3 regions of the Microbispora sitophila genome follow, and region 1 is predicted to be linked to each of the others. Evidence: riboswitches for the same ligand, from Rfam matches in the RefSeq annotation. Region 1 holds a riboswitch; each other region holds the start of a gene.
What was found. Region 1 has a riboswitch for S-adenosylmethionine ahead of IL992_RS22345 (hypothetical protein). Riboswitches for the same ligand answer to the same signal wherever they lie in the genome.

Region 1 (6,491 bases):
GCGGCGGCCTCATGGCCGCCGCGCCATCCCGCTGCCGGTGGTGACCACGGCGCGAGCGGGCCCATCCCACCGGGGATTTCCCTGGCGGTCAGACCGCGCTCGCGACCGTTGTCCCCTGCAGGCGGCGCAGTTCGGCCTCCGCGTACGCCAGTCGCGTGTCCGGGATGTTGAGACGGACGACCGCCGTCCGGTAGTCGTCGAGAAGCTCCGGCAGCGACTCCCGGGCGCGCTCGTCGGGCGCGTTCTCCAGCAGGTCGGGAATCGTCTCCTCCGCCGCGTTCACGACGACCCGCCAGCGCTCGTTCTCCGCGGCGCGGTGCGCGAGCAGGACCAGGGTCAGCACGAGAGCGCGCCGCCACGTCCCCGGCGCCTCCCGGTCCAGCCGCCGAAAGCAGGCCACGGCGCGCTCGGCGGCGTCGTACGCGTCGTCGGCCGGGGACATCACGGCCATCATGTGCAGGGCCTGACCCAGCTCCGGCAGGACGTCCGTGCCGTCGACGGCATCGAGGAGCGTCACCGCCCGGCGGAGAAGGTCGAGCCCTTCCTCGATCTCACCGAGGCGGCATCGGGCGAGACCGGCCAGCCGCAGGCATCGCCCGGTTCGGGCGGTCGCGTTCTCCTCCTCCGACAGCCGCCGTGCCACGTCGGCCGCGCGCAGGGCCGCGTCGGCGGCGTGCTCGTCCTCACCGATCTCGGCGAGCCCCTCGGCGGCGGTCTCGAGAAGACCGGCAAGAACGGGCCTCGCGTCCACGTCGACGAGGGCGGCCTGCTCGAGAAGCCCGATCGCCTCCCGCGTGAACGTCAGCGACCCGGCCGCGTCCCCGGCCCGGTCGCGGGTTCTCGCCGCCGAGGTCAGGGCCCCGAGGAGGTTTGTCCGTACGGCGGTGTGGCCTTCGTCCAGGAGCGCCCGGTAGAGGTTCACGGCCCGCTCGTACGCTTCGAGCGCGCCGGCCAGATCGCCGAGGTCGGCGAGCAGGTCGGCGAGTGCTCCGGAGGCACGGGCAAGGAGGTCGCGATGGCCGGGATCCTCCGCCGCGAGGTCCTCGTACAGGCCGACCGCCTGGCGCATGTGCCTGGCGGCGCCCCCCGGCTCGCCCAGGCGGGCCAGCGCGTTCCCCGCGTCCTCGTCCGCCTGGGCCAGGAAGTAACGGAGGCCGGAATGTCCCGCCGAGACGAGGTCCTCCAGCAACGTCGCCGCACGCAGGCTCGCGGACGCGGCCTCGGCGAATCGGCCGGCGCGGGTGAGGGCCGAGCCGAGCCTGCCCACGCCGAGAGCGAGCGCTCCGACGGCCTCCTGCGTCATGGGCTCCGCGGTCTCCCGCAACGCCACGACGACCCGCAGCACCTCGATCTCTTCGCCGATCGGCCTCGTCGAGTTCGCCGAGCGCCGCGTGGTAGCCGGACAGGTTGTCCAGCGCGATGGACAGGTCACGCAGATATCTGCGCTCGCCGGGGACCAGCCGATCGTAGATGGTCACGGCCCGGGCGGCGGCGTCGCGTGCCTGCTCGGGCAGCACGAGCGAGGCGAGGTGCGCGCCCAGGCTGTTGAGCGCGTTGGCCAGGTGCTGCGGCTCGTCGCCCTGCTCGTACAGGGCGACCGCCTTCTGCGCGGCCACCACGGCCTCCTCGCGCCGCCCCAGCGGCCGGAGCTTGTTGGCGAGGTTGTTCCAGGCGCCCGCGAGGGTGGGCAGGTAGGCGTCCTGGCCACAGTTCCAGCGCGTCGCGGGCCGCCCGCTCGGCGTCGTCGTGGCGCCCGGCGCCCGCGAGGCTGCTGCCGAGGTGACCCATGGCACGTGCGATGGTCTCGCGGTCCCCGGAGTTCCGCGCCACGGCCACCGCACGCTCCGCGTGGCGCAGCGCCGCCTCGTGGTGCCCGCGGTGGAACTCCAGCTCCGCGAGGCGGCCGAGCAGCTCCGCGTGCGGTACGGCCCAGTCGGAGTCCGCGGCGGCCAACAGTTTGTACTGACGCGCGGTCACCGTCAGGATGGAGGACGCCTCGCTGAGCAGGCCCTCGCCGACGAGGATCTCCGCCAGCCGGTAAAGCTCCGGCGCCAGTCCCTCGCGGAAGTCCTCGCCGCCCGGCACTGCGGCGAGGTAGGCGTCCTTCGCCTCCATGAGGCGGCCGTGCTCCAGCAGTCGCCTGCCGTACGTCCAGAGCATGAGTGCGCGCAGGGCGGGCTCGGGGTCGGGCCTCTCGACGATCCCGACGGCCTCCGCCGCGGTCCCCAGCGCCTCGTCATCCCGGTCCAGTGCGGACAACGGGTCCGAGACCAGATGCAGGATGAGTGCGAGCTGAATGTCGTTCACCGGATGACCGGCGATCTCCCGCAGGACGGCCGCCGCCTCCAGCCCGTTCTCCACCGCCTCTTCCGGCCGGTCGAGGCGGAGCAGCGCGCTCGCCCGGTAGCGCAGCATCATCGCGAGCTGGAAGCGGCATTCGCCGCCGTCGGCCAGGACCGCCCGCGCCCATGAGACTCCCAGTTCGGCGATCTCCAGCAGGTCCGGATGCCCTGCCTGGTCCAGGAGAACCGAGTGCGTATGGCAGGTCAGCGCGACGTCCAGCGCATAGCTCGCGTCCTCCGCGGCGCAGCGCTGGTAGTGCCGCAGCGCCTCACGGTGGGCGGTCACCGCCTCCTCCACCCGCCCCAGTTCGACAAGCGACGTGCCTCGGTCCCGCACAGCGTGGGCGTACATGCCGCGGTGGCGTACGCCGAGCACCAGGTGGGGCCGGAGTACGTCTGCGCACTCCCCGAGAACGTCCACGGCCTCCGCGTGGCGTCCCCGCTCGGCGAGGAGCGAGGAGAGCATGCCGAGCGCGTTGGCGAAGTCCAGGAGGTTCCGCTCGCGGACCGGCCGGAGCAGGTCGGCGACGATCCGGCGGGTGAGGATCAGGTCGTCGACACGGCCCAGGCGTTCGAAGTCCTGGCCGATCCGGATCACCTCGTCGGTCACCGCGTACAGGAGTTCCTCGGCGTCATGGCTGTCGGGGATCGGCTCGACGCCGGGGGCGCGGGCCGCGAGCGTCTCGATCGACCGGAGCACGCCGGCGTCGATCAGGTGAGGATTGAGTTCGCCGATCCGGGCACAGGCCTCGAGGAGTTCCATAAACGGGTCTTTCGGTAGAGCGGGACATCTTTGTGTGAAACGGGAGTGATCACACCATAAGTGGCTGCTGTGAATCAGGTCCACACTGCCTTTGTCACGGTCCAGTGACGGCTGCTCGACGTGCCAGGCCGTGGCGGTGGGGGACGGTGGGCCGGATGTGTACGGTGCCGGCGCGGGCGCCGGCCGGTCCGTCTGCCCGGGCGCCATGGCAGGTGTCGCAGCCGAGAGCCGTGTACGGTCATCACGCAGAGCCGCTGCGGCAGCCGGGTGACGACGACCAGGTCACTTCAGGGGATGCGGGACATCCTCGGCCTCGGAAGTGCCGACCAGGGGCCCCACCTGCAGGATGTGGCCGTCCAGGGTGAGGCGCAATACGGCGCCGGTCCAGGCGGCGGCGAGGTCGGGCTGTTCGGCTGGGCGTTCGGCGAACAGGTCGGCCCGGTCGCGCTCGGCGGCGCCGGGCCGGTGCACGTGCCACCGGACCTTGCAGTGCGGACACTGGGCGTAGTACGCGCCGGGGAACGCCTCGATGACGGGCTCGCGCGGCCCCAGGTCCATCGCGTTGTAGAGGACGCCACAGCCGGGGCAGTGGGTGTGGAGCAGGGCGTAGAGATCGTTCGGGATGGGCATGACGCACCTCCGGGGCCTGGGACCCCGATAGCCCCAACCGGCCCCGGTGATCCGCCGTTCTCCGCGCGCCTCGCGCGGAGCGGGTCGTCACCCGGGGCACCCGCAGCGGGCGGGATGCCGTCCAGCGAGCCGGGGCTTGGCGCTGGAACTCATGACCCAGGGCGGGACATTAACGACGTAGGCCGACGATGGCCAACATCTGGACACGAACCGGGTGGCCGTGCCAGCATCTGGGCCGGGTCACGAGGCCGATCGCGCCCCTGGACGTTCGTCGGCTGGCAACCTCGCCTCACCGCGCAAGGTGCCGTCCGGGGAAGACCTGGCCGCTGCCGGCCCAGCAGGGGCAAGCGCGGATCTCCCTGCCCTCGGGTAAGGGGGTCCCGGAACCACAAGGACCCTCATGGCCTTATCCCTGAATTCCAACGGCACTGCGACCGTCCGCTCCCGCCGACCTCGACGCCTGGAGCCTCGTGTCCTGCCGGGACACCTGTACGACGTGACTTCGGCTGGATCACATCGATCCGGAGGAACTGATGGCTGACCTGGAGAGGCCTGAGCGGCGGAGCGCAGCGGACGTGCTCGCGGCCCTCGGCGACACGCTCACCCTCGTCACCGGCGTGCTCAAAGTGGATCACCTATGCGTCGTCCCTCTGACATACGCCGAGCGGGAGGCCGCCGGGCAGAAGGCGCTCAAGGAGGCCAGAACTTATGGCGAGGCCCGTGCGGCCGGCTGGTGGCAGGTCGATGACGTCGATCGTTTCCCGCACCTGCTCGACTACTACATCGAGCTCTACGAGGCCGCGAACCCCGATGCTGATCTCGACGAGATGAGTGAGGGGGAAATCGCCGCCCTGGTCTTGCCCGATGACGATGAGCCGTTCAGCCTGAACGGACATCCGGCCTTCGACATGAGCGTCTCCGAGAACGCCGAACCGAACGAACCCGACCCCGACGTGGACACCGACCATTGGATGCCCCGCGAGATCGCCGAGCGCTTCGGAGAGGTGGAGGGAGGCTGGGAGGCGATGCCCACCCACGAGTGGGAGAAGGCCGAGTTCGTCTACCCGGCGCAGCGGCGCGACGAGATCGAAGCCGCGCTTCAGGCCCTCGGCTTCACCGTCCGTCGCGACGACGACCTCCTTTGGGCCTATCTCGGGTGCTGAAAGGCCGCTTGTAGGGTGCCGGTCATGACCGGTGAGACCGACCTGCGAACACTGCTGACCACGATGCGCCCGCGGCTCAACCCTGGCCGCTACGTGTTCACCACGGTCGACGGTGACGTCCCGCCGGGCGTAAGGCCCGTCGTCACGGTCGCCGAGGAGGAGGGCCTCACGCTGGTCCTGCCGCAGGGGGAAGCCGACGCGGCGGGGCTGACGTACGACTACGTGGCGGGCTGGATCACGCTGCGCGTCCGCTCGGCGCTCGAAGCCGTAGGCCTCACGGCCGCCGTGGCGCGGGAACTCGCCGTCGCGGGCCTGAGCTGCAATGTCGTCGCCGGATTCCACCACGACCACCTCTTCGTGCCGTACGAGCGTGCCGACGAGGCGGTGGAGGTGATGGAGAACCTCGCTCGCCGACCCGCCTGACGGCTCACCGGCGGGAGCGCCGTCCTCCTTGTGGCAGACGGTCGCAGTGCGGGCATTCGTAGCGGAGGTCCGGCCTGCCCCGATGGTCCTGCTCGTAGCGGACCAGCATGCGTCGACAGCGTCCGCAGTCGTCGCCGAGCTGGCCGCTGCCGGGAACGCTGCCCGCGCCGCCGGGCCGGCGCCGCTGCGCCCGCCGTACGGCGTCGGCGAACGCGCGGTGCTCGGTCCGCAGGACGACACCGGGGTCAGGGCCGAGCAGCGACCCGCTGGCGGACCAGACGATGTCGCCGACCACGGCGCACGACTCCAGGATCGGCACGCAGGGGCGGATGTTGACGCCCTCTCGCCGTGCCCGCAGCGCTTCGGCGGGCAGGTGGCCGTCGGCCTCCGGCTCGATCCAGACCGTCACCGCCTCCGACTCGGAGTCGTCTGGGTCTACCGACCGCAGCGCGGGCAGCAGGTCGGCCAGGCCCAGCAGGGGAGTCTCGGGAAGCCACATGTCGACCGTCGCTGCCCGCGCGATGTCCTCGCGCAGCCGCTCCGCGATCCCGCTCTCGATGTGCTCGGTGACGCCACCCTCTGAGGCGACCGGGTCTTCCCAAGGCAGGCGTTTCGCCTGGGCGAGCAGGTGGGCGAAGAACATCCACACCGGGTCGCGAGCGGCCCTGGGTCGAAAGAGACTGTCGATAGCGCCGATGACCACCAGATGATCGCGTGCCCGGCTGGCGGCCACATTGAGCAGGCGCGCTCCCTCGCTGCCGGTGTCGCCTTCGGTGAACCAGGGATGTAACGGTGACACGCCGCACCCGGTGTCCACCGTGTCGTACACGATGATGTCCCGTTCACCGCCCTGGAACCGGTGCACGGTCGAGGCCGCCCACTCCTCCAGATGCACCTCGGGCAGGAGTGCCTCCAGCAGCCGTGCCTGAGGTGCGAACGGGCTGATCATGGCGAGATCCTGCGTCTGACTGGTCGCGCCGCCGACCAGGGCGGCCGCCAGCTGGGCGTGCATCAGGTTGTACCGCGAGAAGATGCCCTGCCTGCGCGCGGTGCGGGCTCTCATCGTCGAGGTGTCGATGACCACGAGCTGGGTGCTCGCCCACGGTGCCCGGCTTCTGACCGCCCTGTTCGCCACGCTTTTCGCTGTGCTGAGCGGGCTCTCCGGGTAGA
Region 2 (6,491 bases), on a different contig from region 1:
TCCTTGTTCGCCGAGACCTTGGAGTTGACGATCAGGATGTACGGGTCCTCGAAGACCGCCTCCATGCGCTCGGGGTCGGTCACGAAGTAGCCGGACACGTAGCCCTTGTCGAAGCGCATGCCCTCGGTGAGCTCCAGCTCCAGGCCGAAGGTGTTGCTCTCCTCGACGGTGATGACGCCTTCCTTGCCCACCTTGTCCATCGCCTCGGCGATGAGAGCGCCGATCTCGGTGTCGGCGGCGGAGATGGAGGCGGTGGAGGCGATCTGCTCCTTGGTCTCCACGTCCTTGGCGAGCTTCGACAGCTCCTCGCTGACACGCTCGACGGCGGCCTCGATGCCCTTCTTCAGCGCCATCGGGTTGGCACCGGCGGCCACGTTGCGCAGACCCTCGCGGACCAGCGCCTGGGCGAGCACGGTAGCCGTCGTGGTGCCGTCACCGGCGACGTCGTCGGTCTTCTTCGCGACTTCCTTGACGAGCTCGGCGCCGATCTTCTCCCACGGGTCCTCGAGCTCGATCTCCTTGGCGATGGAGACACCGTCGTTGGTGATCGTGGGGGCGCCCCACTTCTTCTCCAGCACGACGTTGCGGCCCTTGGGGCCGAGGGTCACCTTCACGGCGTCGGCGAGCTGGTTCATACCGCGCTCGAGACCGCGCCGGGCGTCCTCGTCAAACGCGATCATCTTGGCTGCCATTAGGCTAGACCTCCCAGTAGCAGGGTGTCTTCAACGGACCGAGCCGACGCCCGCGACGGCGCGGACCCGCTATCCCTGCGCGGGCCCCATCGCCCCGATCCCGGTTGTTGTCACTCTCGACCTCAGAGTGCCAAACAAGTATTTAGCACTCTACCCATGAGAGTGCAAGCGGAAGCCGTGCTGACCAGCTTGGACGGTATGTCCAGACCAGTGCGAAGCGGGAGACACCGAGCGAGCCGGAGGGGCGCGCCGGTGTCTGGACCGAGGAACGAGCGAGCACGTGACGAGGGCTGTGCTCCCGGCGCGCCTCCGGCGCGACCCCGCGGATAAGAGCGCCCCGACGAGCGAAGCGGAAGGCCCGGCACGCGGTGTCCGCGTGCCGGGCCTTCCAAGGTCGATGACGGGATCAGACGGCCCGTACGGCTTCCGCCTGCGGGCCCTTCTGACCCTGCGTGATGTCGAACTCAACCCGCTGACCCTGCTCGAGGGCCTTGTAGCCGTCCATCAGGATTGCCGAGTAATGGACGAACACGTCCTTACCACCGTCTACCGCGATGAAGCCGTAGCCCTTGTCCGCGTTAAACCATTTGACGGTGCCCTGCGCCACTTCCGACTCCTCTTGCTGGGCTGGGGACCACACCCAAGAAGCCCCCGGTTTTGTCGATCGTCCTCGACCATACCCGTGTCAAGGCGTAGGACAACAGAGTCAATCCGCAAACTACTACTTGGCGTTCGCTCAAAGCGGGATCGAAGAATATTCACTTTGCTGTTGAATAGTTGAGAGCTGCACCATTTGCCATGGCATCGCATGACTTCTTCATCGATAGAAGTGCATGTCAGGTGCTCGGCCCCGGCGCGGCGGCTCAGCCTCCGGCGACGGCGGGGATGACCGAAATCTGCACCCCGTCCGGCGTGGCGGTGTCCAGACCGTCGGCGAATCGGACATCCTCTTCCCCGACGTAGACGTTGACAAAACGCCGGATCTTACCCGTCTCGTCCAGGATGCGCCCGCCGATGCCGGGGTAGTCCGCGTCCAGCTTCTGCAGGACCTCCCGGAGCGTTCCCCCCTCCCCGCTCACCTCCGCGGCTCCGTTGGTGTACGTCCGGAGAATCGTCGGAATCCGCACGGAAACGCTCATTGTTCGCTCGCTTTCGTTACTACCGATGGGCCTTTTGAAACGCTTTCAGTTGGCAAATGCCGTACGGAACGCGTCGAGAGAGGGACGGATGACTGCGGCGGGACGGGCGTGCTCGGCCACCGCGTCGAGCGTCTTCAGCCCGTCGCCGGTGTTCAGCACCACGGTCTCGGCGTCGGGGTCGAGGCGGCCCTCGCGCACCAGCTTGCGCAGCACGCCGACCGTGACACCGCCCGCGGTCTCGGCGAAGACGCCCTCGGTCCTGGCCAGCAGGCGGATGGCCTCGACCACTTCCCGGTCGTTCACGTCCTCCACCGCGCCGCCCGTCCGCCGCGCGATGTCGAGCACGTACGGCCCGTCCGCCGGGTTGCCGATCGCCAGGGACTTGGCGATGGTGTCGGGCCGCACCGGCTGCACGACGTCCTGCCCGGCCTTGAAGGCCCGGGAGACCGGCGAGCAGCCCTCGGCCTGCGCCCCGAAGATCCGGTAGGGCCGCTCCTCGACCAGCCCCAGCTTGATCAGCTCACGGAAACCCTTGTCGATCTTGGTGAGCTGGGAGCCGGAGGCCACCGGGATGACGATCTGGTCGGGCAGCCGCCAGCCGAGCTGCTCGGCGATCTCGTACGCCAGCGTCTTGGAGCCCTCGGCGTAGAAGGGCCGGAGGTTGACGTTGACGAAGCCCCACTTCTCGCCCAGCTCGTCACCGATGAGCTCGGAGCAGAAGCGGTTGACCTCGTCGTAGTTGCCGTCGATGGCGACCAGGCGGCCACCGTACACGGCGGCCATGGTGACCTTGGCCGGCTCCAGGTCGGCGGGGATGAACACGCAGGAGTCCAGCCCGGCCCGGGCGGCGGCCGCGCTCACCGCGCCGGCGAGGTTGCCGGTCGAGGAGCACGACAGGGTGTGGAAGCCGAAGTTGCGCGCGGCCTCCAGCGCGATCGCGACGACCCGGTCCTTGAAGGAGTGGGTCGGGTTGCCGGAGTCGTCCTTGACGTGAAGCGACCGCAGGCCCAGCTCGGCCGCCAGCCTGTCGGCCTTCACGAGCTTGGTCCAGCCGGGCTGGAGGTTGGGCTTGGCCGCCACTCCGGCGGGAACGGGGAGCAGGGAGCGGTATCGCCAGATGTTCGCCGGGCCCGACTCGATGTCCTCCCGGCGAACCTCGCCGAAGTCGTACGCCACCTCAAGTGGGCCGAAACACTCCGTACAGGCGAAAATCGGACCGAGGTCATAAAGAGCGCCGCATTCGCGACACGAAAGACCGGTGGCGGGGCCGAACTCGACGGTGTTCGCGGCAGTGCTGGTGTGCGCCATGAAGCGAGGCCTTTCCCTCATCTTCGCTCGCGACCACCTTGGCCGCGAGCCGGAATTGGCACCTGTCCCGGCCGGGCCTCGTGGGCACGAGTTCGACACCGGGGAGGTTGCCGGGGCTTCGCAGGGCCGGTCCCTCCACCCCTCTGGATGAGCATGTTCAGTTGTAAGACCTTCCGGGGAAGGTCCCTAGCACTGTACCCCGGCGTCCCCGGTGTCCGTTCCGACGTCTCACATAGCGAGACGTTTCGTATCAGCCGTACGCCTCACCGAGGGCGCTCTGCACGTACTTGCGCGCCTGGTGGATACGGGACTTGACCGTCCCGAGGGGGATCTTCAGCTGGTCGGCGACCTCCGAGTAGTCGAGCTGGCAGATGTCGCGCAGCACGAGCGCCTGGGCGAGGTCGGGCCGCTCGGCCTCCAGCGCCTCCATCGCGTCGAGCAGGTCGAGCCGCGAGCCGGCGATGACGCTCACCCGCCGCGGATCGGGCCGCTGCTCGGGCAGTTCCTCCGCCTGCTCCGACGAGCGCCGCTTGAGCGAGCGGTAGGTGGTCCTGGCGCAGTTCACGGTCACGATGTGCAGCCAGGTGCTGAACTTGGCCCGCCCCTCGAACCTCGCGATGTTGCGCGCCACGGCGAGCAGCGTGTCCTGCGCGGCCTCCTCGGCGTCCTGCCGATACGGTAGAAGGCGCTCGCAGTGCCGCAGCACGTCGGGCTCGATGCGCCGCAGCAGTTCACCGAGCGCGCGATGGTCCCCCTGGGCAGCCGATCGGGCCAGGTCCTCGGTCGTGTCGTCCAGTGCCATGCCGTATTCAGCCCTCCCGCGATCGGTTGACATCCTATTGACGGAGGTCGGCTTTTATTAATCTTCCGGCATGCGCGCCCGCTCTGATCGAGGGAACCCCAAGATGAGCAGCACCGTTCTTATCGCGTCCAACCGGGGCCCGGTGTCCTTCACGCTGTCGGACGACGGCGGCCTGACCATGCGCAGGGGCGGGGGCGGGCTCGTCTCCGGCCTGTCCGAGGTGGTCAGGGACACCGACGTCCTGTGGGTCTGCGCGGCGCTGTCGGACGGCGACCGGGGCGCGGTGCGTCAGGCGCCCGGCGGGCGGCTCGACCGGGGCTTCGAGACGGGGCCGATCCGCATGCTGGACATCCCGCCCGCGGTCTTCCACCGGGCCTACAACGCCGTGGCCAACTCGACCCTCTGGTTCGTCAACCACCTGCTTTACAACATGCCCTTCTCCCCCGAGTTCGGCACGCGGTTCCATCGCGAGTGGGAGTCGTACCGCACGTACAACGGCGCCTTCGCGCTGGCCCTCGCCGAGGAGGCGGCCCACCGGGCGCGCGTCATGGTGCAGGACTACCACCTGACGCTGACCCCGGCGATGCTCCGGGTCGAGCGGCCCGACCTGCGCATCGCCCACTTCTCGCACACGCCCTGGGCGCCGCCCGAATACTTCGCGCTGCTGCCCGAGGACGTCGTGGCCGAGGTGCTGACCGGCATCCTCGGCGCCGACCACGCCGGATTCCTCACCGCGCGCTGGGCCCGCGCCTTCATGGACTGCTGCGAGACGCTGCTCGGGGCCAGGGCCGACCACGCCGCCCGCACGGTGACGTACGACGGGCGGACCACCAGGATCGGCGTCCACCCGCTGGGGGTGAACGGCGAGGCGCTGCTCGCCCGGGCGGCCGAGCCGGACGTCGAGTCGCACATGACCGTGATCAGGGACCTCGTGGGCGACCGCAAGCTGATCGTGCGCATCGACCGCACCGAGCTGTCCAAGAATATCGTGCGCGGCCTGCGGGCCTACCAGGAGTTCCTGGCCGCCCATCCGGAGTGGCACGGCCGGGTCGTCCACCTCGCGTTCGCCTACCCCTCGCGGCACGACCTGCCGGAATACCGCGAGTACACGGCGGCCGTGCAGCGCTGCGCCAAGGAGATCGAGGACGAGTACGCGACCGAGGACTGGGACCCGCTGATCCTCAACGTGAACGACGACTACCCGCGCTCGCTGGCCGCCTACCGGCTGGCCGACGTCCTGCTCGTCAACCCGATCAGGGACGGCATGAACCTGGTGGCCAAGGAGGGCCCGATCCTGTCGCCCCGGTGCGCGCTGGTGCTGTCCCGCGAGGCGGGCGCGGCGGCCGAGCTGGGGGCCGACTCCCTGCTCGTCAACCCCTACGACGTGTCCGGCACGGCGGCGGCGCTGCACGAGGCGCTGACGCTGCCGGAGCAGGAACGGCTCGCGCGCGGCCTGCGGCTGCGGGAGGCCGCCACCGCCCTGCCGCCCCAGCGCTGGTTCGAGGACCAGCTCGCCGCGCTGCGCTGAACCGGACCGGTGGCGCGCCGGGCGACCGGCTCTCGTGCCGGGTGATCCGCTGCGCTACCCTTGCCTGGTTTTGGACCGCAACATAAAGGTCACCAGGGACGGCCCCACCTGGTTGATCTATCTCCAGCTCGCCACCTTCGCCACCTACCTGTACGGCCTGTCGGCCGCCCTGCCCCTCCTGCGCGCCGAGCTCGGCGTGTCCCAGGCCGTCGCCGGGCTGCACGGCACCGGGATGGCACTCGGCGGCATCGCCGGCGGGCTGGCCCTGCCCGCGCTGACCAGGCGGTTCGGGCGCCGCGTCGTCACCTGGGCCGGTCTGACCGGGATGAACGCCGGGGTGCTCCTCGTCTTGTCCGGGCACGCGCTCCCGTTCACGCTGGCCGGTTTCACGCTCGCCGGCGCCTGCGGTTCGACGGCGCTGTACGTGATGATGGCGGTGCTCAGCGACCACCACGGCCCGGCGGGGGCGGCCGTCATCAGCGAGGCCAACGCGGTCGCCGTCATCGCCGGAATCGCCACCACCTACGCCTTCAGCGTGGTGGCCGAGTCGCCGGCCGGCTGGCGGCCCGCGCTGCTCGTGCCGGTGGCCTCCACCCTCCTGCTGGCCCTGCTCATGGGCCGGGTCTGGGTGCCGCCGGTGCCCGTTCCGCCGCCGTCGCCGTCCGCGGCCTCCGGCAGAATCCCGTACGGCTGGCGCTTCCACGTCGCCGGAGCGGTCCTGCTGTGCTGCGTGGCCCTCGAGTTCGCCTTCAACCTGTGGGCCGCCGAGTTGCTCTCCCAGCGGACCGGGCTGTCGCCCGGCGCGGCGGCGACCGGGCTGAGCGCGATGCTGGCCGGCATGGCCGCGGGCCGGTTCGGCGGCGCCCGGCTGGCCCTGCGCTTCGCGCCGGGGTCGGTGCTGCTGGGCTCGCTCGGGGTGACCCTGGCGGGCTGGGCGCTGTTCTGGGCAGGAACCTCGGCGCCGGTCTGCTACGCCGGGCTCGCGCTCAGCGGGCTCGGCATCTCGGTCCAGTTCCCCATGG
Region 3 (6,491 bases), on a different contig from region 1:
AGCGGGCGTTCGTGCTGGTGCCGTGGGCGCAGGCCGATCCCGCGGCGGTGCTGCCCGGGCGCGGGTCGGTGGCGGCCCTGCTGGCCGACATGGACCAGAGCGGGGTGCGGCTGCGGCCCGACCTCGTGCTCGAACCCCCGGCCTGATCGACGAGGAGTCCCCGCGTGAAGCCCAGCAATCCCGGCGTGCTCGTCGGTCTCGTGGTCGTGTTCGCCCTCCTCACCTGGGGGCTGCTGCGGCAGTTCTACTCCATGGTGCCGACCCTGCCGTGGACCGCGATCCCCACCACACTGCTGCTGGCCGTCGGCGAGGCGTACACGGGCTGGCTGACCCGGGCGAGGATCCTGCGCCGCCCGAACACCAAGCCGGTCGAGCCGCTGGCTGTCGCCCGCCTGGCGGCGCTGGCCAAGGCCTCGGCGTACGTCGGGGCGGCGTTCGGCGGCATCTTCGCCGGGTTCGTGGTGCGCGTGCTCGACCTGCTCGACCTGGACAAGCCCCGCCAGGACGCGTTCGTCGGAGGCGGGTCGTTCGTGGCCTGCGTGATCCTGATCTGCGCGGCGCTGTTCCTCGAGCACTGCTGCCGGGTGCCCGGCAAGCCTTCCGGGGAGACCTGACCGCAACGTGTCGATCTACTTGTCGATGTCGCCGACCACGAAGAACATCGAGCCGAGAATCGCGATCATGTCGGCGACCAGGTTGCCCGGCAGCATCTCGCGCAGCACCTGGATGTTGTTGTAGGAGGCGCTGCGCAGCTTGAGCCGCCACGGCGTCTTCTCGCCCCGCGACACGAGGTAGTAGCCGTTCAGGCCGAGCGGGTTCTCCGTCCAGGCGTACGTGTGGCCCTCGGGCGCCTTCAGCACCTTCGGCAGTCGCTGGTTGATCGGTCCCGGGGGCAGGTGCCGCAGGCGCTCGACGCAGGCGTCGGCCAGGTCGAGGGAGACCTTGACCTGTTCGAGCAGCACCTGGAACCGGGCCTGGCAGTCCCCGGCCGACCGGGTCACGACCTTCACCGGCAGCTCGCCGTACGCGAGGTAGGGCTCGTCGCGCCGCAGGTCGAAGTCGACGCCCGAGGCCCGCGCGATGGGGCCGCTCACGCCGTACTGCATGATCGTCTCGCGGTCGAGCACGCCGACGCCGCGGGTGCGGGCCAGGAAGATCTCGTTGCCGGCGATCAGTTCCTCGATGTCGGGCAGCCGCCGCCGCACGGCCGCGACGGCGGCGGTGACGCGGTCGAGCCAGCCCAGGGGCAGCTCCTCCTTCAGCCCGCCCACCCGGTTGAACATGTAGTGCATGCGGCCGCCGGAGATCTCCTCCATGACGTGCTGCAGGGTCTCCCGCTCGCGGAAGGCGTAGAAGACCGGCGTGATCGCGCCGAGTTCCAGGGGATAGCTGCCGAGGAACATCAGGTGGCTGAGCACGCGGTTGAGCTCGGCCAGCAGCGTCCTGGCCCACACCGCCCTGGGCGGGGGCTGCATGCCCAGCATGCGCTCGACCGCGAGCACGACGCCCAGCTCGTTGGCGAACGCGGACAGCCAGTCGTGCCGGTTGGCGAGCACGATGATCTGCCGGTAGTCGCGCACCTCGAACAGCTTCTCCGCGCCGCGGTGCATGTAGCCGACGATCGGCTCGGCGGCCGTGATGCGCTCGCCGTCGAGGACGAGCCGCAGCCGCAGGACGCCGTGGGTGGACGGATGCTGCGGGCCGATGTTGAGGATCATGTCCTCGGTGGCCAGCTCCCTCGCCTGCACGGCGTCGGCACCCGCGCCGATCCCCACGATGCGTTCCCGGCGCGCGCCCTCCTGCTCGGTCGTCATGCCGTCCATGCTTTCACGCTCATACCGCACGAGCGAAAGCCTCCCGCGAGCTCGACCTGGCTCTCCGCCGTCAGGCGGTGGCGATATCGCGTAGGGCCTCGATGAGGCGGTCGACGTGCTCGGTGGTCGTGCCGATGCCGATCGAGGCGCGTACGGCGCTGAACGTGCCGTCCGCGCAGCCGCCGTCCTCACCGCCCCCGAGGAGGTGGCGGACGAACGGGTGGGCGCAGAATTTGCCGTCCCTGACGCCGATGCCCCACTCGGCCGACAGCGCCTCGGCGACCTCGCGTGCCGTACGGCCCGCGACGGTGAACGACACGATGCCGACGCGCGGGTGGTCCTGGCCCCACAGCGACAGCTCGCGTACGCCGGGGATCGTGGCGAGCCCGGCACGCAGGCGGGCGAGCAGCCGCTCCTCCTCCCGCACCAGCGCGGTCCAGCCGGTCGCGGTCAGCGCGTCGCAGGCGGCGGCGAGCGCGATCGCGCCGAGCACGTTGGGGGTGCCCGCCTCGTGCCGCGTCTCGGGGTCGTCGCTCCACTCGGTGGTCTCGCCCACCGCCTGTACGGCTCCGCCGCCGCGCAGGTACGGATCGGCGTCGGCGAGCCAGTCGGGTCGGCCCACGAGCACCCCGGCGCCGAACGGGGCGTAGAGCTTGTGCCCGGAGAAGGCCACGTAGTCGAGGTCGAGCGCGGCGAGGTTGAGCTCGCGGTGGGGGACGAGCTGAGCGGCGTCCACGGCGATCCGCGCGCCGTGCCGGTGGGCGATGTGGGCCAGCCCGGCGATCGGCCACAGCTCGCCCGTCACGTTGGAGGCGGCGGTCACGACGAGCAGGGCCGGGCCCTCGATCGCGTCGAGCGCCTCGTCGGCCGCCCGGATCGCCTCGCCCGGGAAGGCGGGCGGCGCGAGCCGTACGGCGTTCGGCCAGGGCAGCAGCGAGGCGTGGTGCTCGGTCTCGAACACGACGACGGTGGTTCCCTCGGGGAGGCTGCGGGCCAGCAGGTTCATGGCGTCGGTCGTGTTGCGCACGAAGACCAGCGCGTCGCCGGGGCGGGCGCCGACGAAGGCCCGAACGGTGTGCCTGGCCTGCTCATACCTGGCCGTCGTGAGCTGCGAGGCGTAGCCCGCGCCCCGGTGCACGCTGGAGTAGGCCGGCAGCGCCGCCGCGACGGCGGCGTTCACCGGCTCGAGACAGGGCGCGCTCGCCGCGTAGTCGAGGTTCGCGTACGGCACGAGCCTGCCGCCCTTGACGGGCACCTCCAGGTCGGAGCCCACGACAGCCGGTAGGCGCACGGGCTCGGAGATGCGGTTGACGGCCTGCTGGACGAAGGTGAGTGCGGACAACGCCACGCCTCCTCGGGGTCGGGGACCCCGGCCATGGCGTCGGAAGGCAGGGCCCGCGCTTGTCCGGCACACCTCGCGCCGGACCCGGTCCTCACCCGGGGCACCCCGCCGCGAGCGCGAGGGTTGCCGGCCAGCAAGCCGGGGCTTGACGCTGGCACTCATGACCTGGACGGCACTATAACCCGGTTCGGCCCCCCGGCCGCAAGTGCCGTGGACTCAAGTGCCTTCAGTCGTCGTCGACCGTGACACCCAGGATGTGGGCGAACATCGGCGCGAGCTCCATCAACTGGACGCCGCTGATGGTCGCGCCGCGCAGCGCGTCGTAGCCGTCGGAGATGCCCAGGGACACGGCGCCACGCAGGTCGACCCGGGACATGCACGCCTTGTCGAAACGCACCCGTTCGAGCGTGGAGCCGGGGAAGGCGACGCCGGTCAGCGTGGCGCCCGCGAAGTCCACGTCGCGCAGCGTGCACTCGACGAACGAGACCTCCCGCAGGTCGGCCGCGCGGAGGTTGACCGAGTCGAGCTTGCACCGGTGGAAGGTCACATGGTTCATCTCGGCGCCGGGCAGCGCCGTGCCGGCCGGGGCGCTCATGATGATCTCCGCGTCCGCCCAGGTGGACTCGGTGAGGTCGCCGCCCACCCAGCGCACGCCGTTCAGCCACACGTCCGAGAACCGGGCGCGCCGATACCGGCCGCCGACGAACGTCACCGAGGTGAACGCCGACTCGATGAACCGGGCGTTGGAGGCGTCGGCGTCCTCGAACTCCTGCCCGTCGAACAGGACCGTGTCGTAGTCGCCGCCCTGAGCGAGCCGGCCGTCGAACGGTTCGAGGTGATCGGCGTAGGGCAACTCGCCGAGCTCGCGGGGTTCTCTGCGGTGCTGTTCGCGGCGCTTCGGCATCGCCCCAACCTACGCCATGACGGACCCGCACGCCCGTACTCCCGGGCGAGGTCTTTCATCCGTATTGTTGTCCATTGTGAAGTTTGATCCCTGGAATGCCGAGTTCATCGCGTACCCCTACGACGCCTACCGCGACCTGCGCGACAACGAGCCGGTCAGCTTCTTCGAGCCGACGGGACAGTGGCTGATCGCCCGCCACGCGGACGTGAACGCGCTGCTGCGCGACCGGCGCCTCGGCCGGTCCTACCTGCACGTGGCGACGCACGAGGCGTTCGGCCGCGAGCCCGAGCCGGAGTTCCAGGAACCGTTCTGGCGGGTGATCCGGGCCGGGATGCTCGACGTCGAGCCGCCGGTCCACACGCGGCTGCGCCGCCTGGTGTCCAAGGCGTTCACGCCCCGCATGGTCGAGTCGCTGCGTCCCCGCGTACGGAAGATCGCGACCGAGCTGACCGAGGGACTGGTCGAGCGCGGCGGCGGCGACCTGCTGGCAGAGGTGGCCGAGCCGCTGCCGGTCACTGTGATCGCCGAGATGCTGGGCGTGCCCGAGGCCGACCGCCACCTGCTGCGCCCCTGGTCGGCCGACATCTGCGGGATGTACGAGCTGAACCCCTCGCTGGAGGTCCAGCACACCGCCGTACGCGCGGCGACGGAGTTCGCCGGCTACCTGCGCGAGCTGGCCAGGGCACGCAGGGAGCGGCCGGGCGACGACATGATCTCGGCGCTGGCCCAGGTGGTTGACGACGGGGACCGGCTGACCGAGGACGAGCTGATCGGCACCTGCGTGCTGTTGCTCAACGCCGGCCACGAGGCCACGGTCAACGCCACCGGCAGCGGGTGGTGGGCGCTGTTCCGCAACCCGGGTGAGCTGGAGCGGCTGCGCGCCGACCCCGGCCTGATGCCGACGGCGGTCGAGGAACTGCTGCGCTACGACACCCCGGCGCAGATGTTCGAGCGGTGGGTGCTGGAGGACATCGCGGTCGGCGGGGTGACGATCCCCCGGGGTGTGGAGATCGCCCTGCTGTTCGGCTCCGCCAACCGGGACCCGGAGGTCTTCGCCGACCCGGACCGTCTCGACCTCGGCCGGGCGGACAACCCGCACATCTCGTTCGGCGCCGGCATCCACTTCTGCCTCGGCGCGCCGCTCGCCCGGGTCGAGATGGCGGAGTCGTTCGGGGCCCTGCTGCGGCTGGCGCCCAAGCTTGAGCTCGCCGAGGAGCCTGCCTGGAAGCCCAGCTACATCATGCGCGGCCTGGAGTCGCTCAAGGTCACCGTCTGACCACCTGACTGAGCCAGCCGAAGCCGCCGAGACCGGCCGGGTCGATCAACTCGGCCTCCTGGGAGGCCCGGCCGAGCGCGCGTACGTATCCGGCGGGATCGGCGGACGCCAGCGCGAGCGGCGGGCGGGCGCCGGTGACCCCCAGGTCGCGCAGCGCCTCCCGCTGCGTGGTGAGCGTGGTCGCCCGCGCCCCCGCCCGCTCGCCTGCCGCCGCGCAGGCGTCCAGCGCGACGTGTGCGGTGATGTCGCACGACCCGTCCGGTGTGGGCGGCACCACCGAGCCGTCGCGATATCCGGCGACCGTGCCGAGCGGGGGCCGCCGCCCGGCCGGATGGGCGTAGTCCACGGCGACCGCCGTGCCGCGCGCCAGCCGCGTGATCAGCGAGGCCCACGCCTCGTCGCGGGGGTGGCCGATCTCGGCGCGTTCCCCCGGTGAGCGCAGCGGCCACCAGCGCTCCAGCCAGGCCAGGTCCTCGGGGCCGGGAGCGGGCCCGAGCCGTTCTTCGCCGGTCGAGGTGTCCACGAGCACCAGGCGAGGGCCGTCGGGCGTCATCTCGGCGATGTCGAGCGGCACGTTGTCCAGCCACTCGTTGGCGATCACCAGGCCGGTGATCCCGTACGGCGCCTCCGGCTCCCAGGCGACGCGGGGGTCGAGATCGCCGGGCCGGGGGGACAGGTCGACGGCGATGACTCGCAGCCGCTCCGCGAGGTCCGGTGGCGCGGCGGCCCGCACCCGGGCGGCCAGCAGGCCGTTGCCGCTGCCCATGTCCACGAGATCGACCGGATCGGGCCGGCCGAGGGCCGCGTCGACCCGCAGGAGCAGGCGCAGCACCGACTCGGCGAAGACCGGCGAGGCATGCACCGACGTGCGGAAATGGCGGTCGGGGCGCTCCCGCAGGTAGAAGCCCTCCGCGCCGTAGAGCGCCCGCCGCATGGCCTCCCGCCAGGTGACCTCCACGACGCTTCAGGTTACCGACACGCCGAGGGTGTGACGAAAAGTAGTCACTTTCGTACTTATGGCTCAACATAGGCCCGTGAGAAACGGGACAAAATCCGACCGTTGGGCCACGCCCGGGCCGGCGGGAGCGCCGCCGCTACGCTGAACCGAGGGGAGGCGTCATGGACACAAGTGACCGCCCGGCGCGGCTCGCCGTG

Region 2: it holds a riboswitch for S-adenosylmethionine, as region 1 does, so the genes downstream of both, thrC (threonine synthase) here and IL992_RS22345 (hypothetical protein) in region 1, are expected to answer to the same signal.
Region 3: it holds a riboswitch for S-adenosylmethionine, as region 1 does, so the genes downstream of both, IL992_RS42510 (aminotransferase class V-fold PLP-dependent enzyme) here and IL992_RS22345 (hypothetical protein) in region 1, are expected to answer to the same signal.

Annotation. Positions count from the first base shown of each region.
Region 1 is NZ_JADBGC010000011.1:340,419-346,909, reverse strand. Features, by position in the region: gene IL992_RS22355 (soluble NSF attachment family protein) at 89-1,345, opposite strand; gene IL992_RS22350 (tetratricopeptide repeat protein) at 1,429-3,105, opposite strand; gene IL992_RS22345 (hypothetical protein) at 3,388-3,735, opposite strand; SAM riboswitch class IV at 3,784-3,892, opposite strand; SAM riboswitch class IV at 3,974-4,091, shown strand; gene IL992_RS22340 (hypothetical protein) at 4,311-4,898, shown strand; gene IL992_RS22335 (ACT domain-containing protein) at 4,923-5,321, shown strand; gene IL992_RS22330 (DEAD/DEAH box helicase) at 5,326-6,491, opposite strand, start outside.
Region 2 is NZ_JADBGC010000019.1:159,012-165,502, forward strand. Features, by position in the region: gene groL (chaperonin GroEL) at 1-692, opposite strand, end outside; gene IL992_RS31280 (cold-shock protein) at 1,099-1,299, opposite strand; gene IL992_RS31285 (MoaD/ThiS family protein) at 1,556-1,831, opposite strand; gene thrC (threonine synthase) at 1,877-3,139, opposite strand; SAM riboswitch class I at 3,154-3,293, opposite strand; gene IL992_RS31295 (RNA polymerase sigma factor) at 3,390-3,941, opposite strand; gene IL992_RS31300 (alpha,alpha-trehalose-phosphate synthase (UDP-forming)) at 4,045-5,469, shown strand; gene IL992_RS31305 (MFS transporter) at 5,540-6,491, shown strand, end outside.
Region 3 is NZ_JADBGC010000039.1:15,602-22,092, reverse strand. Features, by position in the region: gene folK (2-amino-4-hydroxy-6-hydroxymethyldihydropteridine diphosphokinase) at 1-146, shown strand, start outside; gene IL992_RS42520 (DUF3180 domain-containing protein) at 165-614, shown strand; gene IL992_RS42515 (NADH-quinone oxidoreductase subunit D) at 630-1,814, opposite strand; gene IL992_RS42510 (aminotransferase class V-fold PLP-dependent enzyme) at 1,885-3,156, opposite strand; SAM riboswitch class IV at 3,207-3,322, opposite strand; gene IL992_RS42505 (pentapeptide repeat-containing protein) at 3,383-4,060, opposite strand; gene IL992_RS42500 (cytochrome P450) at 4,137-5,336, shown strand; gene IL992_RS42495 (SAM-dependent methyltransferase) at 5,326-6,294, opposite strand; gene IL992_RS42490 (Rossmann-like and DUF2520 domain-containing protein) at 6,456-6,491, shown strand, end outside.